3 regions of the Burkholderia gladioli genome follow, and region 1 is predicted to be linked to each of the others. Evidence: predicted binding sites of a transcription regulator. Region 1 holds the regulator's gene; each other region holds the start of a gene.

Region 1 (7,527 bases):
CGCGCGCCCAAGGTGGTGGCCAAGGGCATCAACCTGGTGGCCGCGCGCATCCGCGAGCTGGCCGAGGAGCATCGCGTGCCGATCCTGGAAGCGCCGCCGCTGGCGCGCGCGCTTTATCACAACGTCGAACTCGAACGCGAGATCCCGGGTCCGCTGTATTCGGCGGTGGCCGAGGTGCTGGCCTGGGTCTATCAGTTGAAGCGCTTCCGCAGCGAGGGCGGCGCGTTCCCGGCCGAGCCGACCGACCTGGACGTGCCGGCCGAGCTGGACAAGGGCGCGAGCGTCTCGGAACAGGACGAGGCCGAGGAAGCGACCGAGGTACTGGGCGAGGGCGCCGCGCGCCGTGACGGAGGTGCCGCATGAGCACGCCCACCGGAGCGCTCGGCAAGCGCGTCGGCCGGCTGGACGTGGCCAACCTGCGCGCGCTGGCCGGCCCGATCCTGATCTGCATGATCCTCGGCATGATGATCCTGCCGCTGCCGCCGCTGCTGCTGGATCTGCTGTTCACCTTCAATATCGCGCTGTCGGTGATGGTGCTGCTGGTCAGCATGTACACCATGAAGCCGCTCGATTTCGCGGCCTTCCCCAGCGTGCTGCTGTTCTCCACCCTGCTGCGGCTGTCGCTGAACGTGGCCTCCACGCGGGTGGTGCTGCTCGAGGGCCATACCGGCCCCGACGCGGCCGGCCAGGTGATCGAGGCCTTCGGCCACTTCCTGGTGGGCGGCAACTTCGCGGTCGGCATCGTGGTGTTCGTGATCCTGATGATCATCAACTTCACGGTGATCACCAAGGGCGCGGGGCGGATCGCCGAGGTGTCGGCGCGCTTCACGCTCGACGCGATGCCGGGCAAGCAGATGGCGATCGACGCCGACCTCAACGCCGGCCTGATCAACGAGGAGCAGGCCCGCAAGCGGCGCGTGGCGGTGGCCCAGGAAGCCGAGTTCTACGGCTCGATGGACGGCGCCTCGAAGTTCGTGCGCGGCGACGCGATCGCCGGCCTGATCATCATGGCGATCAACGTGATCGGCGGGCTGATCGTCGGCATCGTCCAGCACGACATGAGCTTCGCCGCGGCCGGCAAGAACTACACGCTGTTGACCATCGGCGACGGCCTGGTCGCGCAGATCCCCTCGCTGGTGATCTCGACGGCGGCCGGCGTGATCGTCTCGCGGGTGGCCACCGACGAGGACATCGGCACCCAGATCACCGGGCAGTTGTTCACCAACCCGCGCGTGCTGACCATCACCGGCACCATCATCGTGATGATGGGCCTGATCCCCAACATGCCCCACTTCGCGTTCCTGCTGCTCGGCGGCGGCTCGATCTGGATGGCGCGCGTGATGCGCCGCCGCGAGGCGGCCCGGCACGCGGCCGGCGACCTCACCGAGATCGCCCCGCCCGCGGCGCTGCCGGCCGACAGCCACGAGGCGACCTGGGAGGACGTCACGCTGATCGACACGCTGGGCCTGGAGGTCGGCTACCGGCTGATCCCGCTGGTCGACAACAGCGGCGACGGTGAGCTGCTCAAGCGCATCAAGGGCATCCGCAAGAAGTTCGCGCAGGAAATCGGCTTCCTGCCGCCGGTGATCCATATCCGCGACAACCTCGAGCTGCGCCCCAACGGCTACCGGATCGCCCTGAAGGGCGTCGAGGTCGGCACCGGCGAGGCCTTCCCGGGCCAGTGGCTGGCGATCAACCCCGGCCAGGTGACGGCCGCGCTGCCCGGCGCGCAGACGCGCGACCCGGCCTTCGGCCTGCCGGCGGTGTGGATCGACGTGTCGCAGCGCGAGACGGCGCAGGTTTACGGCTACACGGTGGTGGACGCCAGCACCGTGGTGGCCACCCACCTCAACCACCTGGTGGTGCAGCACGCCGCCGAGCTGCTCGGCCGCCAGGAAGTGCAGGCGCTGCTGGAGCGCACCGGACGCGACGCGCCCTCGCTGGTCGAGGACCTGGTGCCCAAGACGGTCTCGCTGACCACCCTGCAGCGCGTGCTGCAGAACCTGCTCGAGGAAGGCGTGCCGATCCGCGACATGCGCACCATCATCGAGGCGGTGTCCGAGCAGGCCGGCCGCATCACCGATCCCTACGACTTGACCGCCGCGGTGCGCCTGGCGCTGGGCCGCGCGATCACCCAGCAGTGGTACCCGGGCTCGGGCGAGATGCAGGTGATGGGGCTCGACGCGAATCTTGAGCGGGTGCTGTCGCAGGCGCTCGCCACCGGCGCGAATCCCGGCCTCGAGCCGGGGCTCGCGCAGACGCTGCTGATGGGCACGCAGGACGCGATGCTCCGGCAGCAGAACATGGGCCTGCCGCCGGTGCTGCTGGTGCAGCACGCGCTGCGGGCGATGCTCGCGCGCTTCCTGCGCCGCAGCCTGCCGCAACTGAAAGTGCTGTCCTACGCCGAAGTGCCGGAAACACGCACGATCAAAGTCACGAACGTCATCGGGGGTAACGCTTGAACATCCGCAAATTCACCGGCCCGACCAGCCGCGACGCGCTGCGTCTGGTGCGCGAGGCGCTTGGCGGCGATGCCGTGGTGCTGTCGAACCGCACGATCGAGGACGGCTCGGTCGAGATCGTCGCGCTGGCCGACGCCGAGCTGGCCGCGCTCGCGCCGAAGGTGCCTGCCGCCGCGTCGCTGGCCGCGCAGGCACGCGCGCTGCCGCCCGCGACCCGCCCCGCGCCGGCCGAAGCCGCGCCGCGCCTGGCGGTGCCGCCCAATCCCTATGCTTCCGGCGACGTGTTTTCCTCGGTGTTCGGCGCCAGCGCCGAGGCCGACGAGAATGCGAGGGACGCGCATGACGAAGCGCTCGAGGCGGGCGCCGCGCCGGCCGCCGAGGCCGTGCCGCCGACCTCGACGCCCGCGCCCTGGCTGGTCGAGCATGCCCGGCGCCTGACGCGCCGCCACGACGAGATCGTCGCGCCGGCCGCGCGCGCCGAGGCCGCCGTCGATCCGCGCGAGGCCCGCGACAGCCGTGAAGCGGCCGCCGCGCGCGACGAAGGCGTGACGCCCGAATGGGCGCGCGACATCGTGCGCAGCGTCGCCGCGCGCCTGCCGGCCGAAGCCGGCGGCAGCGCCGAGGCGAGCGCCGCGCGCCCGGTTCACGGCGCCCGCGCCGCGCAGGTCCGCGCGGCGGAGCCGGTTGCTCCGGCCGCCGCCAAGCCGGCCGCGCGCGCCGCGAATCTCTCGAATCCCGCCAGCGCCACGATCGCCGACGAGATCAACGCGCGCATCGAGCGCATCGTCAACGAGACCGTGATGAACGAGCTCAGCGCGATGCGCGGCATGATGGAGGAGCAGTTCGCCGGCCTGGTATGGGGCGATCGCCAGCGCCGCAGCCCGCTGCACGGCGCGCTGACCAAGCGCCTGTTCTCGGCCGGCTTCTCGGCCCAGCTGGTGCGCACCGTGGTCGACAACCTGCCGGCCGAGCTGGCCGAGGGCAGCTTCGACGGCGCCTGCGACTGGGCCGAATCGGTGCTGGCCGGCAACCTGCCGGTGCTCGACAGCGAGGATGCGCTGATGGAGCGCGGCGGCGTGTTTGCGCTGATGGGCCCCACCGGCGTCGGCAAGACCACCACCACCGCCAAGCTCGCGGCGCGCTGCGTGATGCGCTTCGGCGCCAGCAAGGTGGCGCTGCTGACCACCGACAGCTACCGGATCGGCGGCCACGAGCAGCTGCGCATCTTCGGCCGCATCCTCGGCGTGCCGGTGCACGCGGTGAAGGACGGCGGCGACCTGCAGCTCGCGCTCTCCGAGCTGCGCAACAAGCACATCGTGCTGATCGACACGATCGGCATGAGCCAGCGCGACCGCACCGTGTCCGACCAGATCGCCATGCTGCAGGGCGCCGACACGCCGGTGCAGCGCCTGCTGCTGCTCAACGCCACCAGCCACGGCGACACCCTCAACGAGGTGGTGCAGGCCTATCGCGGCGCGGGCCAGCCCGACCTGGCCGGCTGCATCCTGACCAAGCTCGACGAGGCCACCAACCTCGGCGGCGTGCTCGACACGGTGATCCGCTACCAACTGCCGGTGCACTACGTGTCGACCGGGCAGAAGGTGCCGGAGAACCTCTACGTGGCGACCCGCAAGTTCCTGCTCAAGAGCGCCTTCTGCGTGCCGCGCGACGGCTCGCCCTTCGTGCCGCACGACGACGAACTGCCCGGCATGCTGTCGGCCCTTGCCGGCCGCCCGGGCGCCGGACATCACGAGGTCTACTTTGGATAAGCACACCACCGATCAAGCCGAAGGGCTGCGGCGCCTGCTGGCCGGCCGCGCGACCCGCATCGTCGCGGTGACGGGCGGCCCGGCCGGGGTCGGCTGCACCACCACGGTGGTCAACCTGGCGGCGGCGCTGGCCGCGCTGGGCAAGGACGTGCTGGTGGTCGACGAGCGCTCCGACGTGGATTCGGCCGCCGCCACGCTGGCCGGCTCCTGGGTGCGCACCGGCAGCACGGTGCGCCACGCGGCCGGCTTCTCGATCTGCGTGGCCGCCGAGCTGGCGCGCGACGGCTATGACGATGCCCGCCTCGCCGCCTACCTGGACGGCGCGGCCGACATCGTGCTGGTCGATGCGCAGCGCGACGCCGAGGGCGCGTTCTCCGCGCTCGCGCGCGCCGCCAACGACGTGCTGGTGGTGACCCGCGTGGCGGGCCCGGCCATCACCGAGGCCTATGCCTGCATGAAGCGGTTGCACTACGCGCATGCGCTCGCGCAGTTCCGGGTGCTGGTCAACCACGTGCAGAGCGCGGCCGACGCGCGCGCGGCCTACGAGAACCTGGCCGGGGTGGCGAGCCGCTATCTCGCGGTGGCGCTCGACGAGGGCGGCTACGTGAGCGCCGATCCGCTGGTGGCGCGCGCCCGCGAGCTGGTGCACACGGTGGTCGACGCCTTCCCCTCGGCGGCCGCCGCGCGCGACTACCGGCAGATCGCGCAGGACCTGCTGTACTGGCCGATGCGCCCGGCGCGCGCGGCCGCTCGGGCCTATGCCGGACATCCGGCGATCGAACGGGGCGCGGCGCACGCCGCCTGACCCACGGGCACTCTGGAGGGAGCCGATGTACAACGCTCAAGGAAAACTGTCCACGTCCGCGACGATGGCCGAAGCGGGGATGGGGCAAGCCGAGGTGCTCGCCAAGTACGCGCCGCTGGTGCGTCGCCTCGGGCTGCAGCTGGTGGCGAAGATGCCGGCCAGCGTCGACCTCGACGACCTGATCCAGGCCGGCATGATCGGCCTGCTCGATGCCGCGAGCCGCTACAAGGAAGACCAGGGCGCGCAGTTCGAGACCTATGCCACGCAGCGCATCCGCGGCGCGATGCTCGACGAGCTGCGCAGCAACGACTGGCTGCCGCGCAGCCTGCGCAAGACCTCGCGCGAGGTGGAGCAGGCCGTGCATCGCGTCGAGCAGCAGCTCGGCCGTTCAGCCAACGAGAGCGAGATCGCCTCGCACCTGGACATGCCGCTGCCCGATTACCAGGCGATGCTGCAGGACCTGCACGGCAGCCAGCTGATCTACTACGAGGATTTCGATCGTTCCGCCGACGACGAGCCCTTCCTCGACCGTTATCGCGTCGATCATTCCGACCCGCTTTCCGCGCTGCTCGACGACCACCTGCGCGCCGCGCTGGTGGAGGCCATCGAGCGGCTGCCCGAGCGCGAGAAGCTGCTGATGTCGCTCTATTACGAGCGGGGCCTGAACCTGCGCGAGATCGGCGCGGTGCTGGAGGTCAGCGAATCGCGCGTGTGCCAGCTGCACAGCCAGGCGGTGGCGCGGCTGCGCGCGCGCCTGCGCGAGCAGGCCTGGGTCGGCGCCGAGCACTGAGGACGGCCGCCGCGCGCGCGCGCGCGGCGCGTCCTGTCCCCGTCCCGGCATTTCGGGACCGATCGAGGCGATTTCAAATAGATACGCATTTCCGTGGCGCGCGTGCGGGAATTCTTCGCGGCACTTTGCTACAATCGCCGTTCGTTTCCAAGGAGCGTTGCGACAGGCATCGGCCTGCCAGGCTTGGAAATCTTCACCGCGCGGCATTCGCCCCGCCGGCGCCGGGTCTGCCGACTCGCCGCGCCGCCCGGGCCGCCGCACTCTGAACGGCGCTCACGTCACCAATCTTTGACCAAGAAAGGAGGGCGTGATGAACGCCGTTATCGACTCGAAAGCCTCGCAGGACTACCTCGTCGCCGACCTGGCACTGGCTGCCTGGGGCCGCAAGGAACTGACCATCGCCGAGACCGAAATGCCCGGCCTGATGCAGATCCGCGACGAATACAAGGCAGCGCAGCCGCTCAAGGGCGCGCGCATCGCCGGCTCGCTGCACATGACGATCCAGACGGGCGTGCTGATCGAGACGCTCAAGGCGCTCGGCGCCGACGTGCGCTGGGCCTCGTGCAACATCTTCTCGACCCAGGACCACGCGGCCGCCGCGATCGTCGAAGCCGGCACGCCGGTGTTCGCCTACAAGGGCGAGACGCTCGACGAATACTGGGAATACTCGCACCGCATCTTCGAATGGCCGAACGGCGAGTTCGCCAACATGATCCTCGACGACGGCGGCGACGCGACCCTGCTGCTGATCCTCGGCTCGAAGGCCGAGAAGGACCGCTCGGTGATCGGCAAGCCGACCAACGAGGAAGAAGTGGCGCTCTACAAGTCGATCGCCGCTCACCTGGACATCGATCCGCAGTGGTACTCGAAGCGCCTGTCGCACATCAAGGGCGTGACGGAGGAAACCACCACCGGTGTGCATCGCCTGTACCAGATGGAAAAGGACGGCCGCCTGCCGTTCCCGGCCTTCAACGTCAACGACTCGGTCACCAAGTCGAAGTTCGACAACCTGTACGGCTGCCGTGAATCGCTGGTGGACGGCATCAAGCGCGCCACCGACGTGATGATCGCCGGCAAGATCGCGGTGGTGGCCGGCTACGGCGACGTGGGCAAGGGCTGCGCGCAGTCGCTGCGCGGCCTGGGCGCGACCGTGTGGGTCACCGAAATCGATCCGATCTGCGCGCTGCAGGCGGCGATGGAAGGCTACCGCGTGGTGACGATGGAATACGCGGCCGACAAGGCCGACATCTTCGTCACGGCCACCGGCAACTTCCACGTGATCAACCACGACCACATGAAGGCGATGCGCCACAACGCGATCGTCTGCAACATCGGCCACTTCGACTCGGAAATCGACATCGCGTCGACACGCCAGTACCAGTGGGAAAACATCAAGCCGCAAGTCGACCACATCATCTTCCCGGACGGCAAGCGCGTGATCCTGCTGGCCGAAGGCCGCCTGGTCAACCTCGGCTGCGCGACGGGCCACCCGTCCTTCGTGATGTCGAACTCGTTCGCCAACCAGACGCTCGCGCAGATCGAACTGTTCGTGCGCGGCGAGCAGTACGAGAACAAGGTCTACGTGCTGCCCAAGCACCTCGACGAGAAGGTCGCGCGCCTGCACCTGGCCCGCATCGGCGCCAACCTGACGGTGCTGTCGGCCGAGCAGGCCTCGTACATCGGCGTGTCGCAGGACGGTCC
Region 2 (7,527 bases), 390 kb from region 1:
CTGCTGCTCGAGGGCCTGGCCCGCGCCCGTCATCGCCGTATAGATCAGTCGGTCCATGGTGATCCGTCAGTTCTCGCGCGCCGCGCCTTAGAGGTTGATCAGCGTCTGGTCGACGGCCTGCTGCGTCTTGATGGTCTGCGCATTGGCCTGGTAGTCGCGCTGCGCCGTGATCAGGTTCACCAGCTCGCCGGTCAGGTCGGTGGTCGAGGCTTCCGTGGTGCTGCCCTTCAGGGTGCCGTGGTTGGTGCTGCCCGGCACGCCGACCTGGGGCACGCCCGAGGCGCTGGTCTGGATGTACTGGTTGCCACCGATGCTGGTCAGCCCTTGCGGGTTGTTGAAGTTGACCACCACCACCTGGCCCAGCGTCAGGGTCTGGTTGTTCGAGTAGATGCCCTGGATGGTGCCGTCCGCGCCGACCGAATACGAGTTCAGCGTGCCGGTCGGGTAGCCGTCCGCGTTCAGGTTCGCCACGCCGCTCTTGGACGCGCCGAACTGGGTCGAGCCGCTCAGGTTGATGTTGATGGTCTGGGCGGTGGCGCCGTTGGTGTTGTTGACCGCCAGCGCGAAGGTGTTGGTCACCGCGGTCGGGTTGCCGTCGGTGCCCACCGTGCCGATCAGCTTGCCCGAGCTGTCGAACTTGGCGGTGCCCATGTCCTGCGGCGCCGCGCCGTTGGCGCCGGCCCACACTTCCCAGCTGCCGGTGGTGGTCGACTTCACGAAGTAGAGGTCGACGTTCTCGCTGTTGCCCAGCGAATCGAAGGCCGGCACCGACTGGTGCAGCGTGTAGGTGGTCGGGTCGTTCGGATTGAAGGCCGCGGTGCTCGACTGCGACGTGTCCGAGGTGCTCAGGTTGAACTGGCCGGTGATCGAGCTGGTCGCCTTCGGCGCGATGTTGCCCTGCGGCGCGGTGAGCGGCACCAGCGCGCCGGTGTTGATCACGCCGTTGGCGTTCACGGCATAGCCCATCAGCTGCGCGCCGGCCGCGTTGACGATGTTGCCGTTCTTGTCGGCGTTGAAGGTACCGTCACGCGTGTAGGTGGTCACGCCGTTGTTGGTCACCTGGAAGAAGCCGTTGCCGTTGATCGCCATGTTCAGCGGGTTCTGGGTGGTGGTGAAACCGCCCTGCTGGAACACCTGCGCGACCGCCGCGAGCTGGGTGCCGATGCCGATGCCGTTGGCGACCGCGGACGACACCGAGTTCGCGTACATGTCCGTGAACTGCGCGGTGGCGGCCTTGAAGCCGGTGGTGTTCGCGTTCGCGATGTTGTTGCCGATCACGTCGAGGTCGTTCGACGCGCCCTGCAAACCGCTCAAGCCCTGTTGGTAACCCATGTTGGTCTCCGTCGGCGCGTGGCCGGGTCAATAGTCAGGAAGAGGAATTCGAGTTGTTGTTCGACGAATCCGAGCCCGAGCCGGAACCCGAACCGGAGCCCGAGCCGTTCGAGGCCGAGGCCGACGGGAAGATCGCGCCGATCGCCGACAGGCCGACCGTGGTGCCGTTGGACAGCGCCAGGCCCGGCGTGCCGTCGGCCTGGCGGATCACGCCCTGCACCTGCGCGACCGTCATGGTGGTGGCGCTGGCGGTGTTGCCGCTGGAATCGGTGTAGGTCGCCTTGATGGTGTAGTTGCCATCCGGCAGCTTGGCGCCGGTGCTGTCGGTCGGCGTCCAGGTGAACGGCACCGTGCCGGCCTGCTGCGCGCCCTCGTTGATGGTGTTGACCACCTGGCCGGCCGAGTTGGTGACGGTGATGGTCAGGTTCGAGGCGGCCGTGCTGAGCTGCACGCCGAACGCGGTGGTCGCGCCGCCGGAAAGGCTCAGCGTATTGCCCGGGGCCAGCACGTTCGAGCCGACCAGCATCGCCGCCTGGGTCTGCTGGCCCGCCGTGATCTGCGAGGACAGCGAGGTCAGCGACGAGTTGAGCTGGGCGATGCCGCTCACGGTGTTGATCTGCGCGAGCTGCGAGGTCATCTGCGAGCTGTCGACCGGGCTGGTCGGATCCTGGTTCTGCAACTGCGTGACGAGCAGGGTCAGGAAGGTCTGCTGCAGGTCCGCCGCCGACGTGTTGCTGCTGTTGGCGTTCATGGTGTCGGTCGGCGTGTTGTTCACCGTGGTGCCGTTGCCGCCGATCGTGCTGGAGGAGCTCATCTCCGGGTTGCCTTTCGCGAGGTCGCTCGCGGATACGCTGGTTCGGGTTGGGAAGTCTTGCGGTCGGTGTCGAGGGCGGCGCCCGGCTTCAGGAGCCGATCGTCAGCGTCTTGAGCATCAGCTGTTTGGCGGTGTTCAGGGTCTCGACGTTGGCCTGGTACGAGCGCGAGGCCGAGATCATGTTGACCATCTCCTGCACCGGATCGACGTTCGGCATGGTCACGTAGCCGTTCGCGTCGGCCGCCGGGTTAGACGGGTCGTAGTTGGTCTTCATCGGCGAGGGATCGTCGATCACCTGCTTGACCTGCACCCCGCCCACGCCCTGCCCCGAGCGGGTGCGCGCGTTGCCGATCGGCTGGGTCTCGAACACCACCTGCTTGGCGCGGTAGGGCTTGCCGTCCGGGCCCGTCACGCTGTCCGCGTTGGCCAGGTTCGACGCCGTGACGTTCAGGCGCTGGGATTCGGCGGACATCGCCGATCCGGCGACGTCGAAGATGTTCATCAGCGAAGGCATGTGGGCTCCTCGGGTACGGCTGGGTTTGCGTCGTGCTCGGCGCAGCGGCGCGGCGGATGACGGGACGATGACATCGGGCTCGGCTCGGGCGGCCGGCTCAGCTGCCCGACTGGATCGCGGCCAGCATCGCCTTGATCTGGCCGCTCACCAGCGTCATGCCGGTCTCGAAGTGGACCGTGTTGTCGGCGAACTGCACGCGCTCGGCATCGAGGTCGACCGTGTTGCCGTCCAGCGAGGGCTGGCTCGGGATCCGGTAGGCGGCGCGGCCATAGTCCTCGACCGGCCCGCCGGTGGCCGCCAGGCGCGTGTCGCCGCTCATGTGGCCGGGCGCGGTCGACACCAGGGTCATGCCGCTGGTCACGCCGGCCGGCTGCGCCAGCGGCAGGCGGGTGGCGTTGTCGGTGGTGGCCTGGCCGGCCTGCTGCTTGAGGGCACGGCCGAGCGTCGCGCCGAAGTCGACGTCGCGGGCCTGGTAGCCCGGCGTGTCGGCATTGGCGATGTTCGACGACAGCAGTTCCTGCCGGTACGCGCGAACGTCGAGCGCCTGGCGGCCGAATGCGAATTCGGCGTCGAGTTTGTCCAGCATCGTGCGGTCCTCCAGCTCAAAGCGGTGCCGCGCCCCGGACCCGCGCGAGGAAGGCGGCGGGCGCAGGGACGCTTTTCGATGACAGCCATCGTAGGCGCGCAAGGCAAGCGGCAATCGGACGAATAACCGGCAAAGCCCCCCTCTATTCATCGTTTGTCCGGGGTGGCGCCTCCCTAGAATGCGATGCCGTACCAACGGTTTTTCGAGGAGGCGGCGATGGCGACGGACGCAGGCCCGGTGAGCGGATCCGGCAAGGCGGCGCGTGCGCTCGGCCGCCGCGCGCTGCTGGCGCTGGCCCTGGCCGCGCTGCTGCCGGCCGCGGCACTGGCGCAGAGCGCCGGCGCCGACGGCATGATCGTGATCCCCGGGCGCGGCGAATCGGCCGAGACGGCGCTCGCCAACGCGAACGCGCATGGCGTCAACACCCCCGCCCCGCGTGGCTCGACCAGTCTCAACAGCTACAGCGCCGCCGAGCTGCGCGGCGCCTACGGCGGCGGCAGCGCCGTCGCGAACGGCGCCACCTCGGCCAACGACATCGTGCTGACCGGCAGCGCGCCCGGCACCGCGCCGCGGCCCGCCATGGCGGCCGGCGCGAACCAGAATCCGAATCCGGGCGGCATGGTCGGCACGCGGGCCGTCGAGGTCCTGTCGGGCGGCGAGGCCGCGATGCGCGCGGCCGCCTCGGCCGATCCCGACGCGAACCGGCCCGAGCCGCCGCTGTATCCGAGCCGTCGCGCGAACCCCGGCGCCCAGCCCGCCAACAGCCCCGCTCGTCCCGGCGCCGCGCAACCGTCCCAGGACGCGGCGACCTATGCCGCCGACTACGCCGCCGGTTACGCGGCCGGCATCGCCGCCGCCCGCCGCGCCGCGCAGGCGGCGCCGGCCGGCCCGGCCGCCGCGGCGCCTGCCGCTTATCGATCCGCCGTCTATCGCGCGCCCGGCGGCGCGGCTGCCGTGCCCGCCCAGGCCGGCGCCTCGCTGCGCGCCGCCTTCGCCCCGTCGCCCGCCGCGCGCGCCCAGCAGGTCGCGCCGGTGGTCGCCCAGGACGTGGCGCCGCCGCATCCGGCCGGGCCGGCCGCGGTGGCCACCCTGCGCCAGCCGGTAGCCGGCATCCTGCGCGTCTCGACGCGCGCCGCCCTGCCGCCCGCCGGCGACACCGCTGCCGCCGCAACCGGCGCCGCGCCCGCCCAGGCCCAGGCCGCGCCGCCGGTACCCGAGGGCCAGCAGGATCCGGAAGCGATCCGCCAGGCCGCGCTGGCCTTCCTGCGCCAGCAGACCGCCGGCCTGCCGGGCAAGGCGATCGTCACGGTGGCGCCGGCCTTCCCGCGCGGGCTGGCCGCCTGCACCGGGCTCGAGCCCTTCCTGCCAACCGGCGCGCGGCTCTGGGGCCGCACCACGGTGGGCGTGCGCTGCGCCGGCGCGAAACCCTGGACGCTCTACCTGCAGTCGAAGATCTCGGTGCAGGGCACCTATTACGTGGCGGCTCGCGCGCTGTCGCCCGGCGAGGTGCTGACGGCCGCCGACCTGGTCGCCCACGACGGCGACCTGACCCAGCTGCCGCTGGCGATCATCACCGACCCCGGCCAGGCAGTCGGCGGCACCTCGCTGGTGCGCGTGGCGGCCGGCCTGCCGCTGCGCCAGGACATGCTGCGCAGCGCCTCGTCGGTGACGATCGGCCAGACCGTGCGCGTGGTGGCGGCCGGCAAGGGTTTCACGATTTCGTCGGAAGGCAGCGTGATGAACAACGCGGGGCCGGGCCAGCAGGTGCGGGTGCGCCTCGCGGCGGGCCAGATCGTCACGGCGGTGGTGAAGGATTCGGGAACGGTCGAGATTCCGTTATGATGGGCGCCGCCAGCGCGGCCAGTAAGACTGCAAAAGAGTGCAAACTTTTGTTTCTGAAAGCATTTACTGAAGATCGAGCGCTAAAGTTCGGCTCCGTCCTGCCGTTATCTCGCTCAAATCGTTCAGGAAGCCCATCGTGAAAATCGATTCCACCCCCGCCACGAACGTCCGCCCGGCGTCCTCCGACGCCGCTTCGTCGCGCAGCCAGGCCGCCGCCCCCGCGGCGCCGGTGGCCGACGCCGCGCCCGCCACCGGCGGCGATGCGAACGTGAACCTGTCCTCCGTGTCGACGAACCTGCAATCGCTGGCCTCGTCGGGCTCGGCCGATATCGACACCGCGAAGGTGGCGTCGATCCGCGATGCGATCCGCAACGGCTCGCTCTCGATCGACACCGGCAAGATCGCGGACGGCATCCTGCAGACGGCTCGCGAGCTGGTGCAGACGCCGGTCAAGCTCGGCTGAGGGCGGCGGGGGGCGACCGCAATCGGCACGCGGATGGTCCGCGCGCCGGCGTTTTGAGCGAGACGCAATGAAAGAAGCACTGCTGGCGACGATCAACGACGAGCACGCGACGGTGGAAGCCTTCGCCTCCCTGCTCGCCTACGAGCAACAGGCGCTGACGGCGGCCTCGCCGGCCGATACGCTGCCCGACATCATCGAGCGCAAGACCCAGCTGGTCGAGCGCCTGGCCACGCTCGAGAAGCAGCGCGACGTGCAGCTCGCCGCGCTCGGCTACCCGGCCGGCCGCGTCGGCATCGACGCCGCCTCGGAGCGCGACCCGAGCGTCGCGAGCCGCTGGAAGCTGCTGCGCGAGGCCACCGAGCGCGTGCGCCACGCCAACCTCAACAACGGCATGCTGATCCGCATCCGCATGGACTACAACGAGCGCACCCTGCAGGTGCTGCGCGCCCAGCCGGCGCGCGCCGGCCTGTACGGCCCGGACGGGCGCGTGTCGGGCGCGGCGCGCTGAGATCGCTTCCCCCAGAACCGTCACGCGCGGCATCGGCCGCGGGTGACGGTTTCGTTTTTTCCCCGCTTGAATCTCGATGAAGTGCGCCGGTCAGGCGCGCGGCTCAGTCGCGACCAGGTCGAATGGGCCGCGCCGCGACAGCCGCTGCCCATCCCGCGCGTAACCATGGCGCGCATAAAAGCGATGCGCATCGGCGCGGTGGTCGCCGCTCGTCACCTCGGTCTTCACGCAGCCGGCGGCCTCGAACCAGGCCGCGGCGGCGGCCATCAGCGCGCCACCGATGCCGCGCGAGCGCCGGCCCTGGTCGACCACCAGGCTCGTGATGCGGCCCAGTCGCCCCTCGGCATGAAACAGCGGCAGGGCGTGCAGGCTGATGCAGCCGGCGATCTCGCTGCCGACCGCCGCCACCAGCACCGTGTCGGCCGCGCTGCCGGCCAGCGCCTCGAGCCGGCCCTGGACCTGGGCCGGCCCGGCCTCGTAACCGAGCTGGCGCAGCAGCGCCGAGACGGCCGGCGCATCGGCCGGCCGCGCCGCGCGGATCGCCACCGCCGGCGCGCCGCTCATTCGCCCGCGTCGGCGTCGATCGAGAGCTCGGCCGCCACCGCCGCGATCCGCGCCCGATGCACCGCCTCGCGGATTCCTTCCGGATTGCCGCGCAGCCCGGCCGCCACCTGGCCGGCATCCACCGAGCGCGCGGCCAGCAGCGCGCGCCGCAGGCGCTCGGCCTGCGGATAGGGCTGCGCCTCCAGCCCGAGCCGCCCGCGCGCATCCGATTCGCAGGCCTGCAGCATCTCGGCGAAGCGGCCGGGCTTGCGCAGCGCGTCGGCGCGTTCCAGGAAGCGCACCAGCGCGGCCGCGCCCATCTTCATCACCTGGTGCAGGTTGCCGTGCTCGCGCGCCACCAGCAGGGCCAGGTCGCGGCATTCGTTCGGCACGCGCAGGCGCTCGCTCAAGGGCTTGAGCAGATCGACGCTGCGGCCTTCATGGCCGATATGGCGCGGCAGCACGTGCTCGGGCGTGGTGGCCTTGCCGAGATCGTGGGTCAGCGCGGCGAAGCGCACCGGCAGCGTGTAGCCGTGCCGCGCCGCGTAGTCGACCACCATCATCACGTGCACGCCGGTATCCACCTCGGGGTGGTAGTCGGCGCGCTGCGGCACGCCGAACAGCGCGTCGACCTCGGGCAGGATGCGCGCCAGCGCCCCGCATTCGCGCAGCACCTCGAACATCCGCGAGGGTTTCGCCTCCATCAGCCCGCGCGAGAGCTCCTGCCAGACCCGCTCGGGCACCAGCGCGTCGACCTCGCCGGCCGTCACCATCTCGCGCATCAGCGCGAGCGTCTCGGGCGCGACCGTGAAATCGGCGAAACGGGCCGCGAAGCGCGCGATCCGCAGGATCCGCACCGGATCCTCGACGAAGGCCGGGCCGACGTGGCGAAAGCGCTTCGCGGCCAGGTCGGCGCGGCCGTCGA
Region 3 (7,527 bases), 360 kb from region 1:
GAACAGCGCGTCGAGCCCGGCCAGGCAGGACTCGAACGGCGCGCATTCGCGAAAGCCCTGCTGCAGGAAGGCCTCGATGCGCGGGTAGAGCGCGATGGCGCGGTCGAGCTGGGCATCGCGCCCGGCCGCGTAGGCGCCCACCGCGATCAGGTCGCGATTGCGCTGGTAGCGCGAGAGCATCTGCTTGAAGCGGCGCACGCGATCGAGATGGCGCTCGTCGATCAGCGAGGTCATGGCGCGGCTGATCGACTGCTCGATGTCGATCGCGGGATAGTGGCCGGCCTCGGCCAACTGGCGCGACAACACGATATGGCCGTCCAGGATCGCGCGCGCCGAATCGGCGATCGGGTCCTGCTGGTCGTCGCCCTCGGTCAGCACCGTGTAGAAGGCGGTGATCGAGCCGCCGCCTTCCGGGCCGTTGCCGGTGCGCTCCACCAGTGCCGGCAGCTTGGCGAACACCGAGGGCGGATAACCCTTGGTGGCCGGCGGTTCGCCGATCGCCAGCGCGATCTCGCGCTGCGCCATCGCGTAGCGCGTGAGCGAATCCATCAGCAGCAGCACGTGCTTGCCCTGGTCGCGGAAGTATTCGGCCAGCGAGGTCGCGTAGGCGGCGCCCTGCATGCGCAGCAGCGGCGACACGTCGGCCGGCGCGGCCACCACCACCGAGCGCGCCAGGCCGTCCTCGCCGAGGATCTGCTCGATGAATTCCTTCACTTCGCGGCCGCGCTCGCCGATCAGGCCGATCACGATCACCTCGGCGCTGGTGTAGCGCGCCATGGTGCCGAGCAGCACCGACTTGCCCACGCCCGAACCGGCGAACAGGCCCATGCGCTGGCCGCGCCCCACCGTCAGCAGCGCGTTGATGGCGCGCACGCCGACATCGAGCACGTGATGGATCGGCTCGCGCTCCAGCGGGTTGATGGTCGGCGCCGACAGCGGCGCGTCGAGTTCCGAGGCGAGCGGGCCGAGCCGGTCGAGCGGGCGGCCCGAGGCGTCCACCACGCGGCCCAGCATCTGCCAGCCGACCGGCAGGCGCTTGGCGCCGGCCAGCGGATCGGCGATCGGCGCGCGTTCCAGCGGCCAGACGCGCGCGCCGGGCAGCACCCCGGCCACCTCGGTGGTCGGCATCAGGAACAGGCGTTCGCCGGCGAAGCCGACCACCTCGGCCTCGGCCACCGGCAGGGTGCTGCCGGGCGGCAGTTCGATGGTGCATTCGGCGCCCACCGACAGGCGCAGCCCGGTGGCTTCCAGCACCAGGCCGGCGGCGCGCGTGAGGCGCCCGCAGGGGCGCAGCGGCAGCGCGCGGGCGCTGCGTTCGCGCAGCGCGCCGAGCTGCTCCAGCCAGTGCGCCAGATGCGGGTTCGACACGGCGGGCGCCGCGTCGTCGAGCAGGAGGTCGGGCGCGCGGCTCATGGTTTCACCACTCGCTCGAACGGCCGAGCGCGGCGGCCACGCGCTCCCAGCGCGTGGGCAGGGTCGCGTCGATCTCGCCCGAGGCGGCCTGGGCGCGGCAGCCGCCGCGCTCGATGGCCGGGTCGGTGCGCACGCTCCAGCCCAGCGCGTCGAGTTCTTCCTGCAGGTAGGCCTCCACCACCGGCAGGTCGGCGGGGCTCACCACCAGTTGCGGCGCGCCGGAGAGGGCCGGCTCGGCGGCCAGCGCCTCGCGCGCGGCGGCCAGCACGGTGCCGGGGTCCAGCTGCACGTGCTGGCGCACCACCTGCTGGGCGATGTCGAGCGCGAGCTGGGCGAGCTGGTCGGCCAGCGTGTCGCGCGCGCCGTGCAGCGCCTCGTCGAAGCCGCGCGCCAGCGCCGCGAAGTGCCCGGCCTCGACGCGCATCTCGGCGCGCCCGGCCTCGAGCCCCTCGGCGTAGCCGCTGTCGTGGCCGGCGCGGTAGCCCAGCGCGTGGCCCTCGGCCTGGCCGCTGGCCATGCCTTCGGCATGGGCGGCATCGCGCACCCGCTGCAGTTCGGCGGCCAGCGCGGCGGCCGCCGCCTCGCCGTCGTCCCCGACGGGCGGCGCGGGCGGCTTCGGATCGAACGAGGCCATCTCCCACCGCTGGTAGGCGGTCATCGAGGCCGCGCCGCGAGCACGCTCAGACATAGGCGTCTTCCGCCTTGCCGCCGATCACCACCTGGCCGTTCTCGGCCAGGGTGCGCACGATCTGCAGGATCTTGCGCTGCTGCTGCTCGACCTCGGAGACGCGCACCGGGCCGCGCGCGTCGAGATCCTCGGCGAGCAGCTCGGCCGCGCGTTGCGACATGTTGGCCAGGAACTTCTGGCGCAGCGGCGGCGGCGCGCCCTTGAGCGCGACGATCAGCGTTTCCGACTCGACTTCCTTGAGGATCAGCTGGATCGCGCGGTCCTCCAGGTCCAGCAGGTTCTCGAACACGAACATCTCGTCGATGATCTTCTGCGCCAGGTCCGGATCGTAGGCCTTGACGTTGGCGAGCACGGCTTCCTCGTGCGAGCTGGTCATGAAGTTCAAGATCTCGGCGGCGGTGCGGATGCCGCCCATCGGGCTGCGCTTGAGGTTGTCGCTGCCCGACAGCAGGCCGGTCAGCACCTCGTCGAGCTCGCGCAGCGCGGCCGGCTGGATGCCGTCGAGCGTGGCGATGCGCAGCAGCACGTCGTTGCGCAGCCGCTCGGTGAAGCAGGAGGCGATCTCGGAGGCCTGGTCGCGGTCGAGGTGCACCAGGATGGTGGCGATGATCTGCGGGTGCTCGTTCTTGATCAGTTCGGCCACCGCGCCCGAGTCCATCCACTTCAGGCCCTCGATGCCGCTGGTGTCGCTGCCCTGCAGGATGCGGTCGATGATCGCGCCGGCGCGGTCCTCGCCGAGCGCCTTGGTCAGCACCGAGCGGATGTACTCGCCGGAATCGAGCGACAGCGCAGAATGCTTCTCGGCCTCCTGCACGAATTCCTTGAGCACGTCGTCGAGCTGCTCGCGCGTGACGTTCTTCAGCGCGGCCATGGTCAGGCCGATCTTCTGGACCTCGCGCGGGCCCAGGAACTTGAACACCTGCGCCGCCTCTTCCTCGCCGATCGACATCAGCAGCAGCGCGCTTTTCATCAGGCCTTCAGCGCTCATCGGTCACCCAGTTCTTCACGACGGTCGCGACGATCTTCGGATCCTGCCGGGCGATCATCTTCGCGTAGTCGAGGTTGCGTTCGTAACGTTGCTTGTCCGCCTCGAACGAGAGCAGCGCGGCCTCGGGCGACGCCTCCGCGCCGAGGCTCGACTCGAGCGCCGGCAGGCCGTCGAGCGCGGGCTCGTCCGGGCCCGGCAGCGCGCCGGCGCTGGCCGCGGCCGGCTCGGGCGGCGGGAACGCGCGGCGCATCGCCGGGCGCACGAACATGAAGTACAGCGCGGCGGCGGCCACGCCGATGCCGAGCCACTTGGCGATGTCCTTGGCCATCGCGATCATGTCCGGCGTGCGCCACCAGGGCACGTCGGCCAGCGGATCGGCCAGCTCGGTGAACTGGCTGTTGACCACGTTGACCGAGTCGCCGCGCTTGGCGTCGAAGCCCATCGCGTCCTTCACCAGTTGCTCGACCTGCCTCAGCTTGTCGGCGCTGAGCGGCTGCATCGTCACGTGGCCCTTGGCGTCGGCCACCGGCAGGTTGTTGACCACCACCGCCACCGACAGGCGCTTGATGCCGCCGGTGGCCTGTTCGACGTGGCTGACCGTCTTGTTGAGCTCGTAGTTGGTGGTCGAATCCTTGCGGTCGCTGATCGGCGTGGGCGGCGTGCCGGCCGCGCCGCTGGCGCCGGTGATCGGCGCCGAGGCCGGCTGCGGCGGCGTGTTCGACAGCGCGCCGGGCACCCCGCCCGCGCCGCTTTGCGACATCTCGGTCGAGCTCGAGGTCTGCTGGCTGCGGATCGCGGCCTGCTGCTGGGTGCCGTTGGGCGAAAAGCTTTCCGAGGTCTGCTCGGCGCGCGAGAAATCGACGTCGGCGCTGACCTGGGCGCGCGTGTTGCCGGCGCCGAACATCGGCGCGAGGATCGCGTCGATGCGCTTCTGGGTGTTGCGCTCGACCTGCTGGACGTACTTGAGCTGGTTCGCGTCGAGGCCGGCGGCCGATTGCTGCTGCGACAGCAGGTTGCCGTCCTGGTCGACGATGGTGACGTTCTTGGCCGGCATGTCGGGCACGCCCGAGGCGACCATGCGCGTGATCGCCAGCACCTGGCCGTCGTCCAGCACGCGGCCCGGGTACAGGTCGACGAACACCGAGGCGCTGGGCGCCTCGCGCTCGCGCACGAACACCGAGGGCTTGGGGATCGCCAGGTGCACGCGCGCGGCGCGCACCGCGTTGATCGAGGCGATGGTGCGCTCCAGCTCGCCTTCCAGCGCGCGCTGGTAGTTGACCTGTTCTGCGAACTGGCTGATCCCGAACTTCTGGTTGTCCATCAGCTCGAAGCCGACCGAGCCGCCCTTGGGCAGCCCCATCGAGGCCAGTTTCAGGCGCGTCTCGTGCACCAGGCTGGCGGGCACCAGGATCGCGCCGCCGGCATCGGTGAACTGGTAGGGAATATTGGATTGCTGCAGGGCAGCAATGATGGCGCCGCCGTCGCGATCCGACAGGTTGCTGTAGAGCACCTTGTAGTCGGGGGCGCGGCTCCAGAGCACCAGCGCGACGATCGCCGCGATCGCCAGCGCGGTGACGATCACGAACGGCAGCTTGGGGTTGGTGCGCATGCGCGACAGGTTCGGGAAGCCGGACAGCCGCTCGGCGAAGCCGCCCAGCCCGAAATCCGCGCCGGCCGCGCCCGCGCCGGCGCCAGGCAGCGCACCGGCGGCCATGGCCGCGTTGGGCGGCGTGCCGGCGACGGCGTTGCGCGCGTCGGGATTGATCAGCGAGTTGGCCTGCGAATCCATGCTTCGGGTTTCTCCACAGCGGGCTGCCGCTCGGCCGAGCGGACGGACAATGACACGATGCGATTATTCCGGCGCGCGGGCGGCTCCGATCTCGGGAACAGAGCCGAGTTTTCCCCGTACTTCGCCCGCTTTGGGCGCCGCCGCGCTTGCTATCCTTGCTCGCAATCCGGCATCGCGTCGTCGCGCCGCGCTTTTTGCGGCGGCCTTCGGCGCGGATTCGGGGCTGGATCGGGCTGGGCCCGCCGGGGCCCCTTGCCGGTTTCCCATCCGTATCTTTTGTGGAGACCCCATGACCGCGCCCGTCAACGGAATCGCTTCGGCGCTGCAACAGATGCAGGCGATGGCCGCCCAGGCGAGCGGCGCGAGCGCCGCGGCCACGGCCGCCGGCAACGGCGCCGCCACCGCCAGCGGCTTCGCGGGGGCCCTGAAGGCCTCGCTGGACCGGATCAGCGACACCCAGATGAAGGCGGCCGGCGAGGCCAAGGCCTTCGAGCTGGGCGCGCCGAACGTGTCCCTCAACGACGTGATGATCGATTCGCAGAAGGCCAACATCGGCCTGCAGTTCGGTCTGCAGGTCCGAAACAAGCTCGTCAGCGCGTACAACGACATCATGCAGATGTCGGTCTGACCCCGTCGGCGCACCCCCTCGCGCCGACTTCGCGCTAAAGCTTTCCCCGTCATTACCGATAACGCCGGTATTACACAGCGTTACGCATGCCGTTTCGACGGGCGTCGCGCCACACGTCACGATCGCATCAACAGGAGGGCCGTCATGTTTTCCCCAGGACACGCTGGAGCCAGTGCCTACGCGCGCGTCGGCGTCGAGACAGGGGTGATGGGCGCGTCCCCGCATCGCCTGATCGCGATGCTCTACGAGGGCGCCCGCAAGGCGATCGCCCACGCCCGCCTGCACCTGAACACCGGCAATGTCGCGGCGCGCGGCGAGGCGATCGGCAAGGCCATGCAGATCGTCGAGAGCGGCCTGCAGGCCTCGCTCAACGTCGAGGCGGGCGGCGAGATCGCCGAGCGCCTGAACGCGCTCTATGCCTATATCCTGCGCCGGCTGCTGGAGGCCAACGTGAGCGCCAGCGAGGCCATGCTGGCCGAGGTCGACGGCCTGCTGGCCACGCTCGAGGAAGCCTGGATCGGGATTGCCCCGGAAGTGGCCCGCATGATGGCGGGGCAGGCGCAGCCGGAAGCCGTACGATGAGTCGCGAGGCAGCTTATCTCGCCCGCTACGAGGCGATCGCGGAAGTGTCCGGCCGAATGCTGGCTGCCGCGCGCGGTGCCGACTGGCTGGCGGTCGACGGGCTGCAGGCGGAATACCAGACGCTGGTCGACGGCCTCAAGGCGGCCGAGGAAGGGGTGATGCTCGACCCGAGCGAGCGCGGCCACAAGTACGCGCTGATCCGCCGGATCCTGGCCGACGACGCCGCCATCCGCGATCTCGCCAGCCCCGAGGTGGCGCGGCTGTCCGCGCTGTTCGACGCGGGCCGCTCGACGCGCATGCTCAAGGACATCTACCAGGCGCGGCGCTAGCCGCGGCGGGGCGGTCACACCACCAGACGCAGACAGACACGGACGCCGGCTCGGGCCGCGCGGGGACTCACCATGACCGGGATCGACGCGGTTACCGCCGCCATGCTCGCCAGCCGCATCGACAACCTGCTCGAGGGCGGCGTGTCGGCCGGGGCGCCGGCCACCCAGGTCGGCATCCCGACCGGGGCGGCGCGCGGCGCGCCGCCGACCAACCTGCCGCTGCCGGCGCCGAGCCCGCCCGCGCCCTCGGCGCAGACCGCGCTGTCGAGCGTGGCGCTGACGCTCGACGCGATCTCGCGCCATGGCGGCGATGCCACGCCGGTGGTGGTCGGCAAGCTGCCCCTGCTGGAGGCGCCGCCCGCGCTGGTCGAGCTGCTGGCGGGCGATGGCGCGCCGGCTGCCGGCGCTGCCGCCCAGGCAGGCGGCGGTGCCGCGACGGCCGCCAATGCCGCCGGCGCGAACGCCGCGCCGGGTGCCGCCGCGACGGCGAATGCCGCCGGCGCCACCGGCACGGCCGACGGCGCCCAGGCTGCCGCGCCGCTCACGCCGTCGATCGCCCAGGCGGCGATCGCCGCGCTGGCCGCCGCGCTGGCGCGCTCGGTGGCCGACAGCGGCCTGTTCTACGAATCCCATCTCGCGCAGTGGCTGGCCGGCCAGCGCGGCATGGCCGAGCTCGCGCGCGAACCCCAGAACCAGTTGACCCAGGCGGCTGCACGCGAGGGCGGTGCATCGCCGGGCGGTGCAGCGCCTCGCGGCGCGGCTGCCGACGGTGGTGGCGCGACGCCCGCGGGCGCCGGCGGCGGGGCCGCGCCGGATGCGCCGTCTGCCCGCTCACCGGCGGCAGGCCAGTTCGGCGCGAGCGGCGCGCTCGCCTATGCCTCGCAGGCGGCCGAGGAGGGCGCGAGCCGCCTGCTGGCCGCCACCACCAGCCAGCCGGGCGCGGCCCTGGGCGGCGATGCCAATGGCGCCAACGGCTCGGCGGCGATGGCCACCGTCAACCCGGCCACGCTGCCGCTGGTGCGCCAGCAGCTCGACCTGCTCGCGACCCAGCAATTTCGCTGGAGCGGCGAGGCCTGGCCCGGCGCGCGGCTCGACTGGAGCGTCGAGCCC

Evidence for each region. Region 1 encodes FliA, which starts transcription of late flagellar genes. Its sites were predicted from a motif close to CTAAAGTTTNNNNNNNNNNNGCCGNTA; they were not measured.
Region 2: the regulator FliA is predicted to act here: its motif matches at 5,169-5,195, upstream of flgM (flagellar biosynthesis anti-sigma factor FlgM).
Region 3: the regulator FliA is predicted to act here: its motif matches at 5,541-5,567, upstream of fliS (flagellar export chaperone FliS).

What each region holds. Positions count from the first base shown of each region.
Region 1 is NZ_CP009323.1:1,743,946-1,751,472, forward strand. It holds gene flhB (flagellar biosynthesis protein FlhB) at 1-363, shown strand, start outside; gene flhA (flagellar biosynthesis protein FlhA) at 360-2,462, shown strand; gene flhF (flagellar biosynthesis GTPase FlhF) at 2,459-4,231, shown strand; gene BM43_RS24745 (nucleotide-binding protein) at 4,224-5,036, shown strand; gene BM43_RS24750 (RNA polymerase sigma factor FliA) at 5,062-5,826, shown strand; S-adenosyl-L-homocysteine riboswitch at 5,970-6,038, shown strand; gene ahcY (adenosylhomocysteinase) at 6,137-7,527, shown strand, end outside.
Region 2 is NZ_CP009323.1:1,350,366-1,357,892, forward strand. It holds gene flgF (flagellar basal-body rod protein FlgF) at 1-57, opposite strand, end outside; gene flgE (flagellar hook protein FlgE) at 88-1,332, opposite strand; gene BM43_RS22975 (flagellar hook assembly protein FlgD) at 1,367-2,146, opposite strand; gene flgC (flagellar basal body rod protein FlgC) at 2,235-2,660, opposite strand; gene flgB (flagellar basal body rod protein FlgB) at 2,758-3,246, opposite strand; gene flgA (flagellar basal body P-ring formation chaperone FlgA) at 3,463-5,088, shown strand; gene flgM (flagellar biosynthesis anti-sigma factor FlgM) at 5,225-5,551, shown strand; gene BM43_RS23000 (flagella synthesis protein FlgN) at 5,619-6,059, shown strand; gene BM43_RS23005 (GNAT family N-acetyltransferase) at 6,150-6,623, opposite strand; gene BM43_RS23010 (multifunctional CCA addition/repair protein) at 6,620-7,527, opposite strand, start outside.
Region 3 is NZ_CP009323.1:1,387,122-1,394,648, reverse strand. It holds gene fliI (flagellar protein export ATPase FliI) at 1-1,413, opposite strand, end outside; gene fliH (flagellar assembly protein FliH) at 1,418-2,101, opposite strand; gene fliG (flagellar motor switch protein FliG) at 2,094-3,089, opposite strand; gene fliF (flagellar basal-body MS-ring/collar protein FliF) at 3,079-4,878, opposite strand; gene fliE (flagellar hook-basal body complex protein FliE) at 5,168-5,506, shown strand; gene fliS (flagellar export chaperone FliS) at 5,651-6,088, shown strand; gene BM43_RS23150 (flagellar protein FliT) at 6,085-6,417, shown strand; gene fliK (flagellar hook-length control protein FliK) at 6,490-7,527, shown strand, end outside.